DNA from 4 places in the Brucella oryzae genome. Region 1 is predicted to be linked to each of the others. Evidence: riboswitches for the same ligand, from Rfam matches in the RefSeq annotation. Region 1 holds a riboswitch; each other region holds the start of a gene.

Region 1 (5,045 bases):
AGGCCGAGCAAAACGTCAGCTCCAAGCTTGCCAAAGCTCGCAGGAACCATATTCACCCGGCGCGACGAACGCTCGGCCACATCGGCCTTAACACCGTCGAGCATTGAAGCGTCAATCAGATCGGCCTTGTTGAGGACAATCAGATCGGCTGCATGAATCTGATCCTCAAAAAGTTCCTCTAAAGGGCTTTCATGGTCAAGAGATTCGTCCGCTGCGCGCTGTGCATCCACCTTGTCGTGGTCATCGGCAAAACGACCTTCGGCAACGGCTGCCGCATCAATCACGGTTACCACACCGTCGACGGTTACCTGCGTCTTGATTTCCGGCCAGTTGAATGCGGCGACGAGTGGCTGCGGCAATGCCAGGCCGGAGGTCTCGATCACAATATGATCTGGACGATCAGCGCGATCCAGAAGCTTGGTCATGGTCGGGATGAAATCATCGGCAACGGTGCAGCAGATACAACCATTATTGAGTTCAATCACATCTTCTTCACGGCATGCTTCGATACCGCAACCTTTCAGAATACCGCCATCGACACCGAGATCACCGAACTCATTGATAATCAACGCGATGCGTTTTCCGTCAGCGTTTTCCAGCAGGTTGCGGATCATCGTCGTTTTGCCCGATCCGAGAAAACCGGTGATGACTGTTGCGGGAATTTTCTGTCCCTGCATCGATTTATCCCTTCATCTTGAGCGGCAGCCCTGCCGCCATGAAATAAACTTCATCCGCAACCGCGGCCACTGCCTGGTGCAGAAAGCCTGCATGATCGCGAAATTCCCGTGCCATGCGATTTTCCGGCACGATCCCAAGTCCAACTTCGTTCGAAACAAAAACCACAGACCCGGCAAGGTCCGGCAGCATAGCGACAAGACTTGCCGTCTCAGTTGCTATATCGCGCTCGGCCATCATCAGATTGGTCAGCCACAGGGTCAAACAATCAACCAGCACGAACCGATCCGCAGCAACATGCAATGTTAGTGCGCCAATGAGATCGAGCGGCTCCTCTACCGTCTGCCATTCTGAACCACGGCGGTCGCGGTGAATGGCTATGCGGCTTTCCATTTCCTTGTCGAAGGCGCGTCCTGTTGCCAGATAGAGCGGCTGAAGCCCCGAGGACACGACCATCTTCTCGGCATAGGATGACTTGCCCGAACGGGCTCCGCCAAGGACCAGAACCGATTTTCCCGGCGAAGCCATTTTCATCAACCCTCAATCTCGGACGACGCATAGTGCTGGATGAACCAGCCGAGCGCGAGGCCGATCACCGCCCACATAAACAGGTTGGTCGCCAGCGATGCGACCGCATATTGCGACGCAAGCAGCGCGGGAATGGGAGACGAAATATCTTCCGGATGCGGTGCACCATAGAGATGCGGAGCCATAATCAGCACTAGCCCAAGAATCTTCGCCCAGATTTCCTGGCGTAAAACGATGAGATAGAGCCCCAGACCGCTCAGCACCACGGTTGCAATCCACCATAGCTGACGTTCGGCCAGATCGGCCGCCGGCATTGCCGGCAATTCCGGTGACAATCCCAACGCGGGCAGAAAGGCGACTGCAAAAAAGCCAGCAACACCCCAATAGATGCCGTTCTGCGCCGTAATGCGACGCCCGAGAAGCAAGGCCACGCCACCGAGCAGCAAGGCAAAACCCGCGCCTGCCACGAGATTCGCAAGGATTGTATTGCCCAACCGTCCGAACGGCAGTTCGGCTCCTTCTACTTCAGCATCTGCGGCAGTGGCACCATGTTCATGCGGCGTGGCTTCCGCCTCGCCATGGCTGTGACCACCGCCAGCATCTTCATAGGTTTCGGCCTGCAGGATCAACGGTACTGTCTTCAAATACATGGCTGGAGTAATCAACAGCCCGGCCAAAAGACCGGCAGCAAGCGTCGCCAACAAATAACGGATCAACATTTCTGTCCCTCAATAGCAATTTCGCGCCGATGGCCGTCCGCCATCGAGCCTTGCTCAACTTCAATTCTCAAAAAGGTTAGGCTGCTCAGTGGCAGGGAAAACCATAAGAATGGCGCGTATCGTGTGCTGAATCGTGCAGCGTATCGGAATGGGCAAGCCCTACGCCGTAAATCAGGAACGCGCCGAGAAGCAGAGAAACGACAGCTGTGCCCAGACGGGCAGCAAGCGGCATTGCGAGTGTGCTGGAAACAGAATCTTGAGTACGTGCAGCCATGACAACCTCCGTGCAGGCAGCAGGGAAAAACCTCCCATGGGGTTCAGGCTCTATGCCTTCACGCAACAGGCAGGTCTCCTGGCTCACGGGTCGCGGGGATTGAAGCTACCTTCCCAGAAGCCTTTAATGCTTCCAGTGGTTACCGGTTGCCCGGCTTGCTTCATCCCTCTCCGCTCTACAGTCGCGGGGTCGGCTGCGATAAAGACGCCCGGATTGGGTCCGTCCGTCGCATTCCCTTTTTGGTATCGCCGGGATTCGTCCCGGCAAAGACCTGTTGCATGGTTTTGACACTAGGCTTTCGCCCCATCGGCGTCAATCGCGACCGATGATTGACTACCTCATTTCAAATTAAACAATGCATCGATATCGAGACAGGCTTCCAGCTCCTCGGACAGTTCATCCAGCGCGGCCTCGACACTGGCACGATAACTCATCTGGCTACCGCTCACACCAAGCCCCTGCAAAAATCTCCGACGGAACTCGTCAGCACTAAAAACACCATGAAGATAAGTCCCCATGATCCGCCCATCTGGAGATACCGCTCCATCATCATGCTCGCCAATACGGGCAAATGGCCTCACCATATCCTGTCCGATCGTGCGCCCGATATGAATTTCATATCCGTCCAGCGGCACATTATGGAGAATCGAGGTCGCCTGCACATTGCGGACAACTTTTTCAGGTTCCATCAACGTTTCAACATCGAGAAGCGCCAACCCATCGATATCGCGCACATGGCCCTCGATACCGGTCGGGTCGCTGATGTGGCGACCAAGCATCTGGAACCCACCGCAGATACCAAGCACATAACCGCCCCGTTTCACATGGGCAAACAATTCCAGATCCCAGCCATTGTCACGAACCGCCTGCATATCGGCTATCGTAGACTTTGTTCCCGGCAGAATGACAAGGCCCGCATCGCCGGGAATACTCGATCCAGGCGGCACCATGACTACTTCTACATCCGATTCAGTTTTTAGCGGATCAAGATCATCGAAATTGGCGATGCGCGGCAACATAGGCACCGCAACCACGAGTGACTTCTTTTTTCCGCGTACTGCACGCTCAAGAACAACCGAATCCTCGGCTGGCAGTCGCGATACTGCTTTCAGCCACGGAACCACGCCGAAAGAACGCCAGCCGGTAAACTGGGTAATGGCAGCCAGCCCGTCATCAAAAAGCGAGATATCGCCCCGGAACTTGTTGATCAGAAATCCGCGAACCATGGCGCGGTCCTGTTGGGAAAGAATAGTGTGCGTGCCGACGAGAGAAGCGATAACGCCGCCCCTGTCTATATCGCCAACGAGAACGACCGGGACATCGGCCTGCGTGGCAAATCCCATATTGGCGATATCGCCAGCCCGCAGGTTGATTTCAGCTGACGACCCCGCCCCTTCCACAAGCACAAGGTCCGCGCCTTGGCTGATCCTGGCAAAGGATTCCATGACAGCCGCCATGAGCTGCGGTTTCAACTCCTGATAATAGCGCCCACGCGCTTCGCCCCGCACCTGCCCCTGTACGACGACCTGACTACCCATGTCAGTCTGCGGCTTGAGAAGCACCGGGTTCATATGAACAGACGACGGTACACCACAAGCCAGTGCCTGCAACCACTGAGCTCTGCCGATTTCACCGCCATCGTCGCTAACCGCCGCGTTGTTAGACATGTTTTGGGGTTTGAAAGGGCGAACATTGAGACCACGGTTACGTGCGACGCGGCATAATCCGGCAACAAGAACACTTTTGCCGACGTCCGAACCCGTTCCCTGAAACATGATTGCGCGTGCCATAAACTGCTGCCTAGCTTAAACTGAACTCGCTGGCAACGGGACCGCACGCGACGAACGTCTATGCAAAAATGCGCATCAGTTTATTACAAATGTGAGCAACATTATTCCAATGGAGCGTTGGCAGCCCTCCACCGTTATGATCTAGTCCGGGGGAAGAGCTGCGGTGCTACAGGGAGGAAACCATGGATGCTGCCGACCAGAACCAGTTCGAACTGAATGAAGATCAGCTTGCCATTCAGGATATGGCGCGAGCCTTCGCCAGTGATCGCATTGCCCCATATGCATTGCAATGGGATCGTGACAAACATTTCCCGGTCGATGTACTACAAGAGACCGGTCCGCTCGGCATGGGTGGCATCTATGTACATGAAGATGTCGGTGGCTCAGCACTCAAGCGGCTGGATGCAGTGCTTATTTTTGAAGCGCTGGCGACCGCGTGCCCCGCATTTTCGGCCTTTGTCTCTATCCATAACATGGCCGCATGGATGATCGACACTTTCGGCAACAACGAACAGCGCCAACGCTTGCTGCCGAAGCTTACATCGATGGAATCGCTTGCCAGCTACTGCCTGACCGAGCCCGGATCAGGTTCGGATGCGGCTGCGCTTAGAACACGCGCTACACGCGATGGTGACTATTATATTCTCAACGGCTCCAAGCAGTTCATTTCCGGTGCAGGCGCCACAGATGTCTATGTGACTATGGTGCGTACCGGCGAGGACGGTCCCAAGGGGATTTCCACCATCGTTGTGCCAAAAGATGCACCCGGCCTCTCTTTTGGCGCAAATGAATTCAAGATGGGCTGGAATGCACAACCGACAAGAACCGTTGTTTTCGACAATTGTCGCGTTCCAGTTGAAAACCTTCTCGGTGAAGAAGGCACCGGCTTTCGCATAGCGATGGCAGGGCTTGACGGCGGCCGGCTCAATATTGCCGCCTGCTCGCTCGGCGGCGCACAATCAGCACTCGACAAGTCACTGGATTATTGCAGTCAGCGCAAGGCCTTCGGCCAGACTATTGACCGTTTTCAAGCACTGCAATTCCGCCTGGCGGACATGG
Region 2 (5,045 bases), on a different contig from region 1:
TGTTGCAAGCGCTGGCCCGCCACGTCCGGCGCGTGCCATCTTGTTGCCCTCCAATGCGGTGACGATGGAGGCGCTTTCGCCCGGCGTATTCAGGAGGATCGATGTGGTCGAGCCGCCATACATGCCGCCGTAATAGATGCCCGCAAACATGATGAGGGAGCCGGAGGGGTCGAGCTTGTAGGTAACGGGCAGAAGGAGCGCGACGGTCAGCGCCGGGCCGATGCCAGGTAGCACACCAACGGCTGTGCCGAGCGTGACGCCGATTAACGCATACAGAAGATTCGATGGTTCAAGCGCCACCAGAAGCCCGTTGGCGAGAAGTGCGACAGTATCCATAATGGCATTTAGCCTTTAAAGCATTTCCAGCAAAAATGCGAAGCGGTTTTGCGTAGGATAATGCGACAAAACAAGGACTTAGGGCATTTCCAATGTTTCAGGGAATGCTCTAAACGAATTGTTCGAGCCAGCCGGACGGCAGCGATAGCTGCAGGCCGCGCGCAAAGATGAACCAGATCACGAAGGCGAAGACGATGCCGACGGGAACGCTGATCCAGAACTTGCGATAGCCGAAGCCACGGGCGGTTGCTGCGAAAAGCAGGCCGGTGGATAAGGAAAAGCCGACAGTCTTCATCGTCAGCATCTGGATGGCCAGACCGCCGATGATCCATGCCATCGGAGCAATTTCCTGATGCTCGCGCTCGGGAAAATCACCGCGAAGCGCCTCGAATACGGTCCATATGGCGAGGCCGAACAATCCGGCGGCAACGACATAAGGAACGGTTTTGGGCCCGACCGGCGAATAACTCGTCACGTCGTTGCCGTAGGTTGTCGACCATGCAATGGCAATGGCGACGGCTGCAAGAACGAGAGCGATGACAAGGGCGGCGAAATCTGGCGCCGCCCCTTCCGGGCGGCGCTTTTCCTGCGGTTCTGTTCCGGTCATTTGACGAGGCCGATTTCCTTGAGGATGGTCTCAGTCGCGGCGACGTCCTTGGCCAGCTGCTCCTTGAATGCCGGACCGGCGAGATAAGTATCCGCCCAGCCCTTGTCTTTCAGAGCCTTCTGCCAGGATTCGGACTTCACCATTTTCTCGATATCGGCATTGATGGCAGCTTCCTGTTCGGCAGTGATGCCGGGAGCCGCACCCACCATGCGCCAGTTCTGGATCGAAACATCTACGCCGCCTTCCTTGAAGGTCGGTGCGTCGATGCCTTCCACGCGCTCGTCGCTCGAAATGCCGATGATACGCAGCGTACCGGCCTTGATCTGGGCTTCGAATTCGCCGTAGCCGGAAATGCCAACAGTCACCTGATTGCCGAGAATGGCCGCCAGTGCTTCGCCGCCGCCGGAGAAAGCGATGTAGTTGACCTTTGTCGGGTCGACGCCTGCCGCCTTGGCAAAGAGGCCGGCGGTGATGTGGTCGGTGCCGCCCGCAGAACCGCCGCCCCACGAAACGGAGCCCGGATCAGCCTTCAGCTTTGCGGCAAGATCGCCAAGATTCTGGATGTCGGAAGATGCCGGTACGACGATGGCTTCATACTCGCCGGTGAGGCGTGCAATCGGCGTGATGGCATCGAGTGTCACCGGCGACTTGTTGGTCAAGATAGCGCCGACCATGACATAGCCGCCAACGATGAGCTGGCTCGGGTCGCCCTTGTTCTGGTTCACGAACTGCGCGAGGCCGATGGTGCCGCCAGCGCCCGGAACGTTGATGACCTGAACGCTGCCGGAAATCTTTTCGTCCTGAAGCGCGCTCTGCATTGTGCGCGCCGTCTGGTCCCAGCCGCCGCCAGGTGCTGCAGGCGCCAGCACTTTGTAGTCTTCTGCAGAAGCAGAGCCTGCCATCGCCAACGCCGCCACCGACGTCAGGGCCAGAATAAATCTACGCATATGTCCTCCCAGATAGAATGTATGCCGCCTTCCGGCGGACCTCCCCAAAGTCCCGCTCCTCTAGCGGGAGTTGTCTACATGGATATTGCCCAAAACAAATTCAATAGGCCAGCGTAAGCGACAATAGTTTGGCTGCAATTTAAGTAACTAGCTTTCGAAACAATTGAAAACTGCGCGCTGGAAATAGCCGTCGAGACCTGCTTGACGGTGACAACGGGCTAACGTAATAGTGTAACGACGGTTCCCCGACCGAGAGTGAAGGGGATTAATAGGGAACACGGTGAGGACGACCCGAAAAGGGGCCAAGACCGTGGCTGCCCCCGCAACTGTAAGCGGATTGCCGTTCATCCTCGTGACGTTCAAAGCGTCATGCCACTGTGCCGGAGAAGCGCGGGAAGGCAGATGAACAGCAGATATTCGTGAGCCAGGAGACCTGCCGTCTAGTGTTGTCCATTGTCACGGGCGGGGATGCCCGGAGCAGGAGCCGGTTATGACAGATTTCCGCGTCGCAGGACGCTTCCTCCCATCGTCATCGCATGATTTCGGTATGATCCCGGATATGCCTGTTCGTCTTCCGCGCCGGATTTTATCCGCCGCCTGACAGGGCGTCTTTCTCTCATCATTTCGGGGACTTTCATGAATATTCTCGGCAAGATGCCGTTTCGCGCCGCCTTTTGCGCGGCTGCATTTTTTCTCGCAGGCGGATTGGCCGCCCAGGCGGCGGAAACGCAATATCCGCTGACGCTGAAGAATTGCGGTCGGGAGGTAACCTTCAACCATGCACCCACCCGCGCCGTTGCAGTCGGACAAAGCAGCGCAGAAATTCTTTACAGCCTCGGCCTTGGCGACAAGGTTGTCGGCACGGCGGTGTGGTTCGGGCCTGTTCTCAAAGGCTTTGAAGAGGTAAATTCCAAGGTAAAGCGGCTCGCCGATAACGATCCGAGCTTCGAAAGCGTTCTGGCACAGAAGCCGGATATCGTGACGGCGGATTTCCAGTGGCATGTCGGCCCGGCGGGTATCGTGGCAAAGCCTGAACAGTTCGAGGAGCTGGGCATCCCGGCCTATACCTCGCCATCCGATTGCGTTGGCAAGGACAATTCCGGCGGCGGCGACGGCGTTCGTACAGCAGCGTTCAAGATGGGTATCGTCTATCAGGAAATCACCGAACTGGCGGAAATCTTCAATGTGCAGGACCGGGGCGAAAAACTCGTCGCCGATCTGAAGGCGCGCGAAGCGGCTGCGCGCGAAAAGGTTGGGTCTGCTGGCGGTAAGCTTTCCGCCGTTGTCTGGTTCTCCAGCACGCAGGTCGATGCCGATCCCTATGTTGCAGGCAAGTTCGGCGCGCCCGCCTATATTCTTTCGGTGCTTGGCATCAAGAATGTGATCGACAGCGAGGAAGAATGGCCGACGGTCGGATGGGAAACGATTGCAAAATCGAACCCTTCGATGATCGTGGCTGCGAAACTGGATCGCCGTCGCTATCCGGCTGACGACATTGCCGTCAAGCACCAGTTCCTCGAGAACGATCCGGTCACGAAGCTGATGCCTGCGGTCAAGGACAAGTATGTCTTCGACATGGATGCACAGTCGATGAGCACGTCGCTTCGCGTGATCGAAGGCATCGAAACGCTAGCTGCCGACATTGCCGCCTCGGGCCTGAACAAGTGACGGTTCGGGCGGCGACAACAGGCTTCAAACAGAAGGGAAGGGCACGCTCCGGCGTGTTCTTCCTGGCCTTTTCGCTTGTCCTGCTTCTTCTTGCCCTTTGGCTCGGAGCGGCGATAGGCGAAACGGCAATACCGCTTGATGTGGTCGCGAAGACCGTGGCCAATCGGGTGTGGAATGCCGGGTATCCGCTCGAACCCATCGATGAAGGGATCGTCTGGAGCTATCGCCTCAGCCGTGCGGTTATCGCGGCATGTTGTGGCGCGTCGCTCGCAATATCCGGTGTTATTCTGCAGTCGCTGCTTCGGAATTCGCTCGCTGATCCGTATATTCTGGGCATCTCCGCTGGTGCTTCGACAGGCGCTGTCGGCGTTGCTATTCTCGGCATAGGCGCTGGCGTGCTGACGCTTTCGCTGGGTGCGTTCATTGGCGCTATTGTTGCTTTCGGCCTCGTCTCCCTTCTGGCGTTGCGAGCGGGGCGCGGCAGCAGCGCGATCATCCTCGCAGGCATTGCGGGTTCACAGCTTTTCAATGCGCTAACGTCATTCATCGTCACAAAGGCTGCAAATGCCGAGCAGGCGCGCGGCATCATGTTCTGGCTTTTGGGTAATCTTTCCGGCGTGCGCTGGCCCGACGTCACACTTGCTCTGCCTGCCTGCCTGATTGGTCTGGCCATCTGCCTGTGGCATGCACGTGCGCTTGATGCCTTTACCTTCGGAACCGAATCCGCTGCTTCGCTCGGCATACCGGTGCGTCGCGTCTATGCGGTGCTGATTGGTGTCAGCGCCATGATGACGGCGGTCATGGTTTCCATCGTCGGCTCTGTCGGCTTTATCGGTCTCGTCATTCCCCATGCGGCGCGCATGGTGGTCGGGGTCAGACACGGCAGGCTGTTGCCTGCGGCAGCACTCATGGGCGCGATCTTCATGATCGTCGCCGATATTCTGTCGCGTATCATCATTCCGGGGCAGGTTCTGCCGATCGGTGTCATCACGGCCTTGTTCGGTGCACCGGCATTCGCCCTGTTGCTTGGACAAAGGAGGGCGTCGTCATGATTCTCTCAGCACGCGATGTCGGCTGGTCGGCAGGCAATGTCGAAATTTTGCGCAATGTTTCGCTGGACGTGGCGGAAGGTGAGTTTCTTGGCATCATCGGGCCGAACGGATCGGGAAAGACCAGTTTTCTCTCGCTGCTGTCCGGCGTTCGCAGGTGCCATGTCGGCGAAATCAGCCTGTGCGGCGCGCCCATCGACAGTTTCAGCCGCCGCGAGATAGCCCGGAAAATGGCACTGGTCGAGCAGCAGGCGGGTACGACAGAACGCATTACGGCACGTCAGGCCGTCGAACTCGGGCGGACACCCTATCTAGGTGCGTTGTCGCCGTGGTCAACGGAGGATGATGCCGTCGTTGACCAGGCGCTGGTCAATGTCGATATGGCTCATCTGGCAGACCGCTGCTGGCATACGCTTTCCGGCGGTGAACGGCAGCGTC
Region 3 (5,045 bases), on a different contig from region 1:
CGTAATTACGGGAGCTGCATTTTCTGAGTTCTGATTTGTAATGGAGACGCCAACGGTTACAGACCTGCGGCTAGCATTCAGAATATTGGCGGTAATTTCGAGAATAGTGCCAACCGCGACGGGACTGTGAAATTTGACCTTCAACACTTCTGCCATGACAACAGGTTTGGCTGTGTAAATACTCGCTGTGGCAAAGGCCGCTCTGGTGAGGATTTCAAGCGCATTGCCCGCATACAGCGTGCCGTAATGGTTGGCACGATCAGGGAAGACCATTTCCAGAAAATTGTAATCTGAATTCAATGACGTTTCAGTTGGAACACTCATGGATAATTCTGGCCTTGCATCACAAACGTTAATTCGCAATATCCACTTATGGGAAAAGCGGTAAATGACTGAAAATGTGTAGTTTAGCGAAGTTAAATCGGTGAATTTGCAAAGTTTGCGAAGTCATCTGCAGTTGATTGGAGGAGCCATGAAGAAGCCATTTGTAGGGCTGCGTCTGAAACGACTGCGCGAGGAACGCCAACTGACCCAGCAAGCGTTGGCAAATGCACTTGGAATATCTCTGAGCTATCTCAACCAGATCGAGAACAATCAGCGACCCATTACTGTCCAGGTACTATTGCGCATGAATGCAGCTTTCGGGATCGATGTTCAGCTTTTCTCCGGGCAAGATGATGGACGCATGATCGGAGAGTTGAGACAGGTATTCTCAAACCCGCTGCTAGGCGAGACGGTCAGCAACAGTGAGATCAGGGAGATTGCCAGCAATATGCCAGCTGTGGGGCGCACTGTTCTCCAGCTTTACAAGCAGATGCGAAAGGCGATTGAGCAGTCGGAGGCGCTCGCTATGCGTCTGGGTGATCCAAGGCAATCGTCATTGGAGCCCTTTCCTTCCATGCCTTATGAGGAAGTCCGCGACTATTTTTATGCGAGAAGCAATCACATCGCCGAACTCGATCTCTGTGCAGAGAAACTGGCTGGAGAACTTGGCATGCAAATTGGGCGATTTGATCAAGCCCTCGTGGAACGCCTCCATAATCTGCATTCCGTCTCGGTAAAGTATGATCAGTCCTTTGATTATCAAAGCTCATTGAGGCGTTTTGATCCGGCGTCCCGAACTCTTACGCTGTCCAATACGCTTTCTCCCGGACAGTCTGCGTTTCAGATGGCGACGCAATTGTGCTTCCTTGAACAGGCCGGGTTGCTCGACACTCTGACGGGGAAGGCAGGGTTCTCCAGCTCAGAAGCCGTTGCTCTTGCCCGCATTGGCCTCGCCAATTATTTCGCTGGCGCGCTGATACTGCCTTATAGGGCCTTCCTGCAATCGGCCGAACAATTGCACTACGATATTGATCTGCTCGGCCAGCGATTTGGGGTGGGTTTTGAAACCATTTGCCATCGGCTGAGCACCTTGCAACGACCGGGTGCGAATGGAGTACCATTCTTCTTTGTTCGCGTTGACAGGGCAGGCAATATCTCCAAGCGGCAGTCTGCAACAGATTTCCATTTCTCCAGAATAGGCGGCAGTTGTCCTCTTTGGACAGTATACGATGCGTTTTCTTCGCCGGGCCGGATTTGCACCCAGATTGCTGAAATGCCGGATGGACGGGCTTATCTGTGGGTTGCAAGAACGGTCACACATCATCATGGCGGATATGGTGCGCCGGACAAGACTTTTGCCATTGGATTGGGATGCGATCTCAGGGATGCGGAGCGTCTGGTTTATTCAAAGGGCCTGGTTCTGAACGATCTGAGTGCGCGAACCATGATTGGTGTGGGTTGCAAGCTGTGCGAGCGCCGCGAATGCAGCCAACGCGCCTTCCCCCCGATAAGCCATGAAATGCAAATCAGCGATAATGTTGCAGCGATTTCACCCTATGCGGCGAGCTGACGTAAAGGGGCATTTCTGACCCCTTTTGCCACTCCTTGATAAAAACTGAAAAAGAGCCCGTTTATTCGATAAAAGGGGAATGCAATGGATCTGGCAGATTTATTGGAACTGATAGAGATTATGGAAAAACGCCGCGTATCCAGCCTCGTTTATTGACCTGATGCGAAAGGTTTCGTTCAATGAAAACCGGATGTTGATGGAGGAAAAGTTTCAGGTGTTTTTCAATGGAAGTTTTGTAATAGGGCGCTGCTTACAATCCGGTATTGAAGTCTCATTGGATGAGGAAATTTTTGCGCTGGATGTGTTCATTCCACGAAAGACGCCAGCTCGACGCAGTTTTCGTAGAGCAGTCAACATATTAAAGAGCAGTTTTCAAACCGATGATAGGAACGTATTCTTATTCCATCCCACCGATAGTGAGTTGGGGTTATTCCTTGACAAGCTCCGCAGGATTGATCGTCGGGTCAGCGCAATTATCAACGCTCCGCTATCCAGCCGTTCGGTTGAAAATTTTCTCAATATCTCTGCCGAAGAATGCCGACGCTGGACAAAATCTGGCAAACTTCCAGGCCCAACAAAGGTTGCATCATCGCGGACAAAGAAGTCTTTTACCGTAACACTTTACCCTCCCTCTCTAATTCAGAATCTGGTCGTCCATCCTCATATCATCGAGGATTGGCGTCGCGAGGAGTTGGCTGATCCCGGAGAAATGTTTGCAAGGCTTGAGGCGGACTGATTTCCAAGTCGAAATGGCGTTTGGGCAGGCCTGACGATTAACTGCGATTTGCTCAAACATTGCTTGACTGATCAGGGAACAAAAACCTAGTGATCATTTCACGGTTCCTGGCGATGAGAATTGCCGGGATTAAAAGGGAACACGGTGAGGACGACCCGAATGGGGCCAAATCCGTGGCTGCCCCCGCAACTGTAAGCGGAGACCGTTCATCCGAGTGACGCTTTGTTTTTCGAGCGTCATGCCACTGCGAAAGTGGGAAGGCAGATGAGCAGTGCAAACTCTGTGAGCCAGGATACCTGCCGTATCAAACCGTCCAACTTCACGAGCGGGGAAGCTCGGAAAGGATCATTATGATCGCTTGCTACATCCTCCCAAAAGCTGCTCCGCTCAATTCATTGGTGGCGATGCACTCACATCTCCGCGAAAGGAAAGACTGTGCGCTTTAAATCTCTCGTTCTTGCTTTGGCGACGGCCTCTTTGCTGGCAACCGCAGTAACACCTTCATTTGCCGACAAAACCCGATATCCACTGACGCTCAAGAATTGTGGGCATGACATCACATTCAAGCAGGCTCCTAACCGTGTGGTTTCGGTTGGTCAGAGCTCGACTGAAATACTCTATCTCCTTGGCGTTGCTGAAAAAATTGTCGGAACGGCGTTGTGGATCGGGCCAGTTCTTCCCGGATTTGAAGAGCTGGACAAGAAAGTTCCACGTCTTGCGGATAACGATCCAAGCTTCGAAAGCGTCGTCGCAACGAAACCGGATATGATCGCCAATCAGTTTGAATGGCAGATCGGGCCACAGGGTGTTGTGGGGACGTCAGAGCAATTCGCGGAACTGAATATTCCAGTCTACACATCGCCTGCTGATTGCATTGGTAAGGACAATTCCAGCGGCGGCGATGGCTTGCGCACGTCAAAATTCTCGATGGACATGATCTATCAGGAAGTCTCCGATCTCGCCAAAATCTTCGACGTGCAGGAAAAAGGTGACAAGCTCGTAGCCGAACTGAAGGAGCGCGAAGAAAAGGCCAGAAACAAGATTGCCGGATTAAAAGGCGAAGCGTCGGCGGTCTTCTGGTTTTCCAGTGCCGAATTGGATATCGATCCCTACGTTGCGGGTCAGAGCGGAGCCCCCGGTTACATCATGTCGACGCTTGGGGTGAAGAACATTATCGCCAGCGAAGAAGAATGGCCAACAGTTGGCTGGGAAACCATTGCAAAAGCCAATCCGACGATCATTGTTGCTGGAAAGATGGAACGCCGTCGGTTCCCGGCAGATGATGTTGCAGTCAAGCTCAAGTTTCTCGACACGGATCCGGTCACAAACCTGATGCCTGCTGTCAAGGAGAAGCGAATAGTGGAGATGGATGCTCAGGCAATGAACCCGACGATCCGCACGATTGAAGGGATCGAAGTCCTGGCAGATGCGCTTGAAAAGGCAGGCTTGTCAAAATGAGCGGGCTTTCGAAAGTAGGAATTGTCCGAGCGACGGCCCTGGCATCTCTCTTGGTTATGAGCAATCACTTGCCTGCCTATGCGGAAACCATTGAAGTCAAGATGCTCAATCGTGGGCAAAATGGTAGCATGGTGTTCGAACCAGAGTTTGTCAGCCTGAAACCAGGCGACATTATTCAGTTCAGGGTCGGCAACAAGAGCCATAACGCGGCATCCATTCCGGGAATGTCTCCGGAAGGCTATGCCGGGTTCAAAGGCAAGATTGACCAAGAAATTGCTGTGACCTTTGATGAGGCTGGCTTCTATGGCATCAAGTGTTCGCCCCACATTGGTATGGGAATGGTGATGATCGTAAAAGTAGGCGATGCAGCCGTTACTCCTGATTTTATCCAGGCGGATTTACCCCAACGGGCCAAGAAGCGTTTTCAGGAGATACTGGATCGGGCAGGCGAGAAACCGCAGTAGTCTTGAAACCACGAGATACCTCGTGTCGGTTTCCGGCACGAGGTCATTTTTGGAATTTAAGACTGCGCGGAAACCCTGTAATTTCCCAAATGAGGAGGCTCAAGGGTGAATTTTAGTTCGCTGCGTCGGTCAATGTGCGGCACTTTTATTGGATCTCTTTTGGGTGGGATTCAGATTTGCTTATCGAAATCGACACAAGTGTCGACACGAGATCCTGCCAGATAGGAAAAGCGTCCGAAATCCTTATATCCCAATGCTCTCCAGAAACGGAGCGTATTTGTCGCCTCTGCATCGGCATGCAAGTAACATTTATGGTATCCTAGCTCATACGCATCAGTTTCCAATGCCTTTACAATTTGTCGTCCAATTCCCCGACGGCGATATGAAGAATCGAGATAAACGCGTACGATCTGGCACACCTGTGCTTTATATTCATACCTCGTTTGTAGTCTGCTTTGGGTGGTTGGCTTGTAACTCAAATCATACAATCCAC
Region 4 (5,045 bases), on a different contig from region 1:
CAATTCCCTATCGCAAAACGGTCTTTCGTTGGAAGTCTTCCGCCAAAGTGGTCTGAGATGTCCTCCTGCCCTGGCATAAGCGTGTTGACGCAGAGGTGGCGGGCACGTTCAAAGGCTTGAAAGCAAGAGCTTCCGCGATTGAGACAGACGAGAAGTGTTGCTGGTGTATCGCTAACGCTACAGACTGCTGAAGCTGTAAAGCCGTATCTCTTGCCTTCATATATCGTTGTAACAACGCTGACGGCGGAGCCGAGGCGCGACATGCCATTACGAAACGCAGTTTTATCTACATTTTCGAAGCGGTGGTTCATAACGTTCATGTCGGCCTCATGTCATTCAGCAAGGATTATGCCGAAAGCTCTCTTCTGATGATTTCAGCACCTGCACCCAATGCACTTAATTTGCCGCGTGCTACTTGTCGCGGCAGCGGAGCCATCCCGCAATTGGTGCAGGGATAAAGCTTGTCAGCATCAACAAACTGAAGTGCTTTTCGCAGAGTGTTGGCAACTTCCTCGGGAGTCTCAACGGTTTGGGTCGCAACATCAATAGCCCCGACCATCACCTTCTTGCCTCGGAGAAGTTCAATCAAATCTATCGGAACATGTGAGTTTTGACATTCCAGCGAGATCAGGTCGATGTTGGACTTTTGCAGCTTGGGGAAAGATTCCTCATACTGTCGCCACTCAGAACCAAGTGTCTTTTTCCAATCAGTGTTGGCCTTAATTCCGTATCCATAGCAAATATGAACGGCCGTTTCGCATTTGAGACCTTCGATTGCCTTCTCAAGGGTAGGAACACCCCAATCATTGACATCGTCAAAGAACACATTGAACGCAGGCTCATCGAACTGGATGATATCGACGCCAGCAGCCTCCAGTTCTTTAGCTTCTTCATTGAGTATCTTCGCGAACTCCCACGCCAACTTCTCGCGGCTTTTATAGTGAACATCATAAAGAGTATCGATCATGGTCATTGGACCCGGAAGAGCCCACTTGATCGGCTGAGCAGTTTGTTTACGTAAAAACCTGGCGTCTTCAACAAAAACCGGCTTCGGCCGAGACACAGCGCCAACGACTGTCGGCACACTGGCATCATAACGATTGCGGATTCTGACCGTTTCACGCTTTTCAAAGTCAACACCATCAAGGTGCTCGATAAATGTCGTGACAAAATGCTGACGCGTCTGTTCGCCGTCACTAACGATATCAATGCCCGCCTGCTGCTGATCATATAGTGCCAAACGCAAGGCATCCCGTTTGCCCTCGATCAATTTATCATCTTGCAGCTTCCATGGGGACCAAAGCTTCTCAGGTTCTGCAAGCCAGGAAGGCTTTGGCAAACTGCCAGCGGTCGACGTAGGCAATAGTCTTTTCATGATAGGTAACCTTATCTTTTGGCTCATCAAAGGGTGTAATTGGCAGACCATTGCTCCAGGACGGTCTTATACGGCGTCATGAATTGTTCCTGAGCGAATCGTCCCTGCTCAACGGCCAGTCGGCTTCGCTCTTCGCGATCATAGACAATGCGTGTCAGTGAATAGTCTTCGTGTTTCAGGCTTGGCTGAAAGCAAGCCCCAGCTACCGAATTGGCATTGTAAATCTCGGGCCGATAGATCTTCTGAAAAGTTTCCATCGTGCTGATTGTGCCAATAAGCTCAAGATTGGTATAGTCATCAAGGAGGTTGCCAACAAAATAGAAAGCGAAAGGCGCAACACTGTTTGGCGGCATGAAGAAGCGTACCTGCAATCCCATTTTTTGAAAATATTGATCAGTCAAAGATAATTCGTTTTGCTGATATTCTGCGCCCAGCACCGGATGGTAATTACCAGTCCGGTGATAGGTCTTACTGCTTGAAGCGCTTAAGCAGATAACTGGTGGTTTCCGAAAATGCTCATTGTATGCATTTGAGTTAAGGAAACATTTGAATAGTTTCCCATGCAGATCGCCGAAGTTCTCTGGAACGCTGAACGTGGAGCGTTCCTTGTTATAGTCGGGCAGAACGACGCTAAAGTCGTAATCTCGAACATAAGAAGAGAAGTTGTTCCCAACAATGCCTTCGATGCGTTCATTTGTCTTCCGATCGACGATATTCGTTTTCAGAATTTCAATCAGTGGGAAAGCATCCCTATTGCCTTCCGCATCGATATTGATTTCGACCGAAATGATTTCAAGTTCCACAGAATAACGATCGCCTTCGGATTATCCCAATGCGCCAAAGCGTTGAACCGATTGTCGACCATCCTCAGAGCATTACGGAGGTTCTCTTGGCGATTCTCCCCTCGGGCCAAATTAGCAAAGTTGGTCGTGATACGCGTGGTGTCTGAGGGGTGATAGTTTTCGTCAAAACGAAGGGACTTGAGGCGAAACGTAATGTCGTTATGCCCCGTGATTTCCTGGTAATCGACAAGTGACCCGCCTTTTGCGGCGACTGGAGTTGCGGTTTGAGACATGACTCACCCCAAAAAGTTGGGGGCATGGGTCAGCGAACGCATAGCAATAAAGACCGCTACGCGGCCTTCGCTACGGCACACCGGGACACCCCGCCCGTGGACGTTATTTTGCAAAGGCAGGTCTCCTGGCTCGCGGGTCATAGCTTTCGTCCGTCTTCCCGGGTTAAACCCCAGTGACATTCTGGACATCCGCTCACCGCTTACAGTTGCGGGGGCAGCGCCGGCTTTCCCGAATGAGACGGGGCACCGACTTCCCTCTTAGCCCCGGCATGTCAAAAGCGACAACCGGAGAACCTAAGCATCGTTACTCTTCATGCATCGGGCACATAATGTCAAGAGCACATAAAGAAATGTTTATATCTTTAAGTTATAGACGAAGAAATTGAATTCTTCGCGCCTGCATTTCCCACCCGCCCACCTTACATGCATTATCGGCATTAGGTCGCGCAGGTAGGTAAACTCAGCCAGACAGCATGGCCTAACGATTGAAATTGACAGTCGCTGGCGCTTGTGCTGTTTCTCATAATGATCTAGGTGCCGGAGGAAACTCCAGGTAAAAGGGAATCCGGTCAGGGCCATGTCCAAATCCGGAGCTGCTCCCGCAACTGTAGACGGCGAGCCAACCCGATATGCCACTGGCGCACAGTACGCCGGGAAGAGCGAAGAACCGCAAGTCAGGAAACCTGCCCGGATCGTTCACCTGTTCTGACTGCGGGCAGCGTGTCAGGAGCGGCCTTTCCGTAAGGGTGATACCGTCGCTTCGTACATTGATTGATACGGAGCGTTTGTTCGTTTATCCGGCCGCTATGCCTGCGGCCGGCTTTAAGGTGTGTCGCGATGATGGAAGTTCAAAGCCCCGAATTGACCCTGCCCGGCGACGAGAAGAGAGTGCTCCTGCACTCCTGTTGCGCCCCCTGCTCCGGCGAAGTGATGGAAGCAATGCTGGCCTCCGGCATCGACTATACGATTTTCTTCTACAATCCCAATATCCACCCCGAGCGGGAATATCTACTGCGCAAGGACGAGAATATCCGCTTTGCCGAAAAACACGGCGTTGCGTTCATTGATGCCGATTATGACAAGGACAACTGGTTCGCCCGAGCAAAGGGAATGGAATGGGAACCGGAACGCGGCATTCGTTGTACCATGTGTTTTGACATGCGCTTCGAACGGACCGCCCTTTATGCCCATGAGAACGGTTTTCCGATGATGACTTCGTCGCTCGGCATCTCGCGCTGGAAAAACATGGCGCAGATCAACGATTGCGGCAAACGCGCCGCGGCACCCTACGAGGGCCTGTCCTATTGGGACTATAACTGGCGTAAAGGCGGCGGCTCTGCCCGGATGATCGAGATTTCCAAGCGCGAGGAATTCTACCAGCAAGAATATTGCGACTGCGTTTATTCCTTGCGTGACACGAATATCCACCGCCGCAGTCAGGGACGCGGTCCCATCCAACTCGGCAAACTCTATTACGGCAATAACGAGTCTTCAGCTTAAAGGCCGAAGATTGCCTGTATCGCTTCTTCAACAAAAAGACCAAATGTGTCAGCTATGCCAGAACGTCATGTTCTCCGGCGGCATCCCCGCCGATAGCGTCGAGGGCATTTTCGATCTTTTGGCCAGCACGGTGGGCGAGCGGGTCGCCTTCTGGCCGGACGGCGAGATCAATCCCGAGCGGCGCGGCTGGATCGGCGCTATCAACAACATGGTGCTTGCGGCCTGCTGAAAACGCTGGCCGAAGGCGCGGACCATAAGGCTACGGCCTGACCTGCGACGATCTGTTTCCTTTTGGAGCCGCCTTGGCTCCGAAAGGAAATGACAACACCGCAATCTGGAACCTGTTCAAAATCTGGTCCAACGCACGAATGGAAGCTCAAGCACCCACCACAACGTTCAGAACCGGGATTACCATGCTCTGCCGCGCGGAAGAGCGAAATCATCTTGAGTCAGTGCGAACCGCATAGCATGGGCGAATTTCGGCGAGGTCATGTTCAGCACGATGTTGTTGACCCCGTGATGACAGTTGGTTCTCCAAGGTTGTTTGCGCGCGAACCGTGGTCGGACTATGCAGTCATATGTCAGGCATTTCAGCGCGGCAATCAACAGCTAAGCAGACCTTGCGAGCTGTTGAGGCCGCACAACAGCGCCGAGGCCAAAATGCGACCGTAGCGTGCTCCCTTCGTATTCTTTACGGAACAGACCGCGCTTCTGAAGGACTGGAACGACTTCCTCCGCGAACAATGCAAGCTGGCTGTTGAAGATGGGGGCATCACGTTGAAACCATCAGCGGCTCCGGTTTTGAACCAGTCTTCGATGGTGTCAGCGACCTGTTTTGGCGTTCCTGTTGCAACGAAGTGTCGCCGCGCACCAGCCAATTTCCGAAGCAACTGCCTAAGTGCAGGCTTTCTCTGAGCGTCATGTCGATGTAGCCGATCACGCGGCTTTTCGAGGCCTCCACCTCATTGAGATCAGGAAAATCGTTCGTTGTCAGCGGCCGATCAAGCGGGACGCCACTAAGATCATGGCCGGCAAACCTCGCCGAAAGACGTGTCAGGCCAACCACCGTGCTGGTTAAAGCCTCGAGCTCTTCCC

The links. Region 1 has a riboswitch for cobalamin ahead of JNC70_RS08600 (CbtB domain-containing protein). Riboswitches for the same ligand answer to the same signal wherever they lie in the genome.
Region 2: linked by a shared signal. The riboswitch ahead of JNC70_RS01585 (ABC transporter substrate-binding protein) and the one ahead of JNC70_RS08600 (CbtB domain-containing protein) in region 1 are both predicted to bind cobalamin.
Region 3: linked by a shared signal. The riboswitch ahead of JNC70_RS15995 (ABC transporter substrate-binding protein) and the one ahead of JNC70_RS08600 (CbtB domain-containing protein) in region 1 are both predicted to bind cobalamin.
Region 4: linked by a shared signal. The riboswitch ahead of JNC70_RS15940 (epoxyqueuosine reductase QueH) and the one ahead of JNC70_RS08600 (CbtB domain-containing protein) in region 1 are both predicted to bind cobalamin.

The regions. Positions count from the first base shown of each region.
Region 1 covers NZ_JBHEEO010000006.1:208,435-213,479, reverse strand. Annotated here, with positions in the region: gene cobW (cobalamin biosynthesis protein CobW) at 1-677, opposite strand, end outside; gene cobU (bifunctional adenosylcobinamide kinase/adenosylcobinamide-phosphate guanylyltransferase) at 682-1,203, opposite strand; gene JNC70_RS08605 (CbtA family protein) at 1,209-1,922, opposite strand; gene JNC70_RS08600 (CbtB domain-containing protein) at 2,008-2,196, opposite strand; cobalamin riboswitch at 2,248-2,486, opposite strand; gene JNC70_RS08595 (cobyric acid synthase) at 2,535-3,986, opposite strand; gene JNC70_RS08590 (isobutyryl-CoA dehydrogenase) at 4,169-5,045, shown strand, end outside.
Region 2 covers NZ_JBHEEO010000001.1:342,972-348,016, reverse strand. Annotated here, with positions in the region: gene JNC70_RS01600 (tripartite tricarboxylate transporter permease) at 1-336, opposite strand, end outside; gene JNC70_RS01595 (tripartite tricarboxylate transporter TctB family protein) at 446-943, opposite strand; gene JNC70_RS01590 (Bug family tripartite tricarboxylate transporter substrate binding protein) at 940-1,890, opposite strand; cobalamin riboswitch at 2,112-2,345, shown strand; gene JNC70_RS01585 (ABC transporter substrate-binding protein) at 2,527-3,558, shown strand; gene JNC70_RS01580 (FecCD family ABC transporter permease) at 3,555-4,610, shown strand; gene JNC70_RS01575 (ABC transporter ATP-binding protein) at 4,607-5,045, shown strand, end outside.
Region 3 covers NZ_JBHEEO010000016.1:25,519-30,563, forward strand. Annotated here, with positions in the region: gene JNC70_RS15980 (acyl-CoA thioesterase) at 1-324, opposite strand, end outside; gene JNC70_RS15985 (short-chain fatty acyl-CoA regulator family protein) at 473-1,894, shown strand; gene JNC70_RS15990 (hypothetical protein) at 2,085-2,630, shown strand; cobalamin riboswitch at 2,715-2,948, shown strand; gene JNC70_RS15995 (ABC transporter substrate-binding protein) at 3,093-4,088, shown strand; gene JNC70_RS16000 (pseudoazurin) at 4,085-4,552, shown strand; gene JNC70_RS16005 (GNAT family N-acetyltransferase) at 4,723-5,045, opposite strand, start outside.
Region 4 covers NZ_JBHEEO010000016.1:15,563-20,607, reverse strand. Annotated here, with positions in the region: gene JNC70_RS15955 (flavin reductase) at 1-320, opposite strand, end outside; gene JNC70_RS15950 (methionine synthase) at 347-1,375, opposite strand; partial or broken gene JNC70_RS15945 (DUF1852 domain-containing protein) at 1,402-2,372, opposite strand; cobalamin riboswitch at 2,549-2,763, opposite strand; cobalamin riboswitch at 2,966-3,155, shown strand; gene JNC70_RS15940 (epoxyqueuosine reductase QueH) at 3,288-3,950, shown strand; gene JNC70_RS15935 (hypothetical protein) at 3,994-4,179, shown strand; gene JNC70_RS15930 (hypothetical protein) at 4,723-5,045, opposite strand, start outside.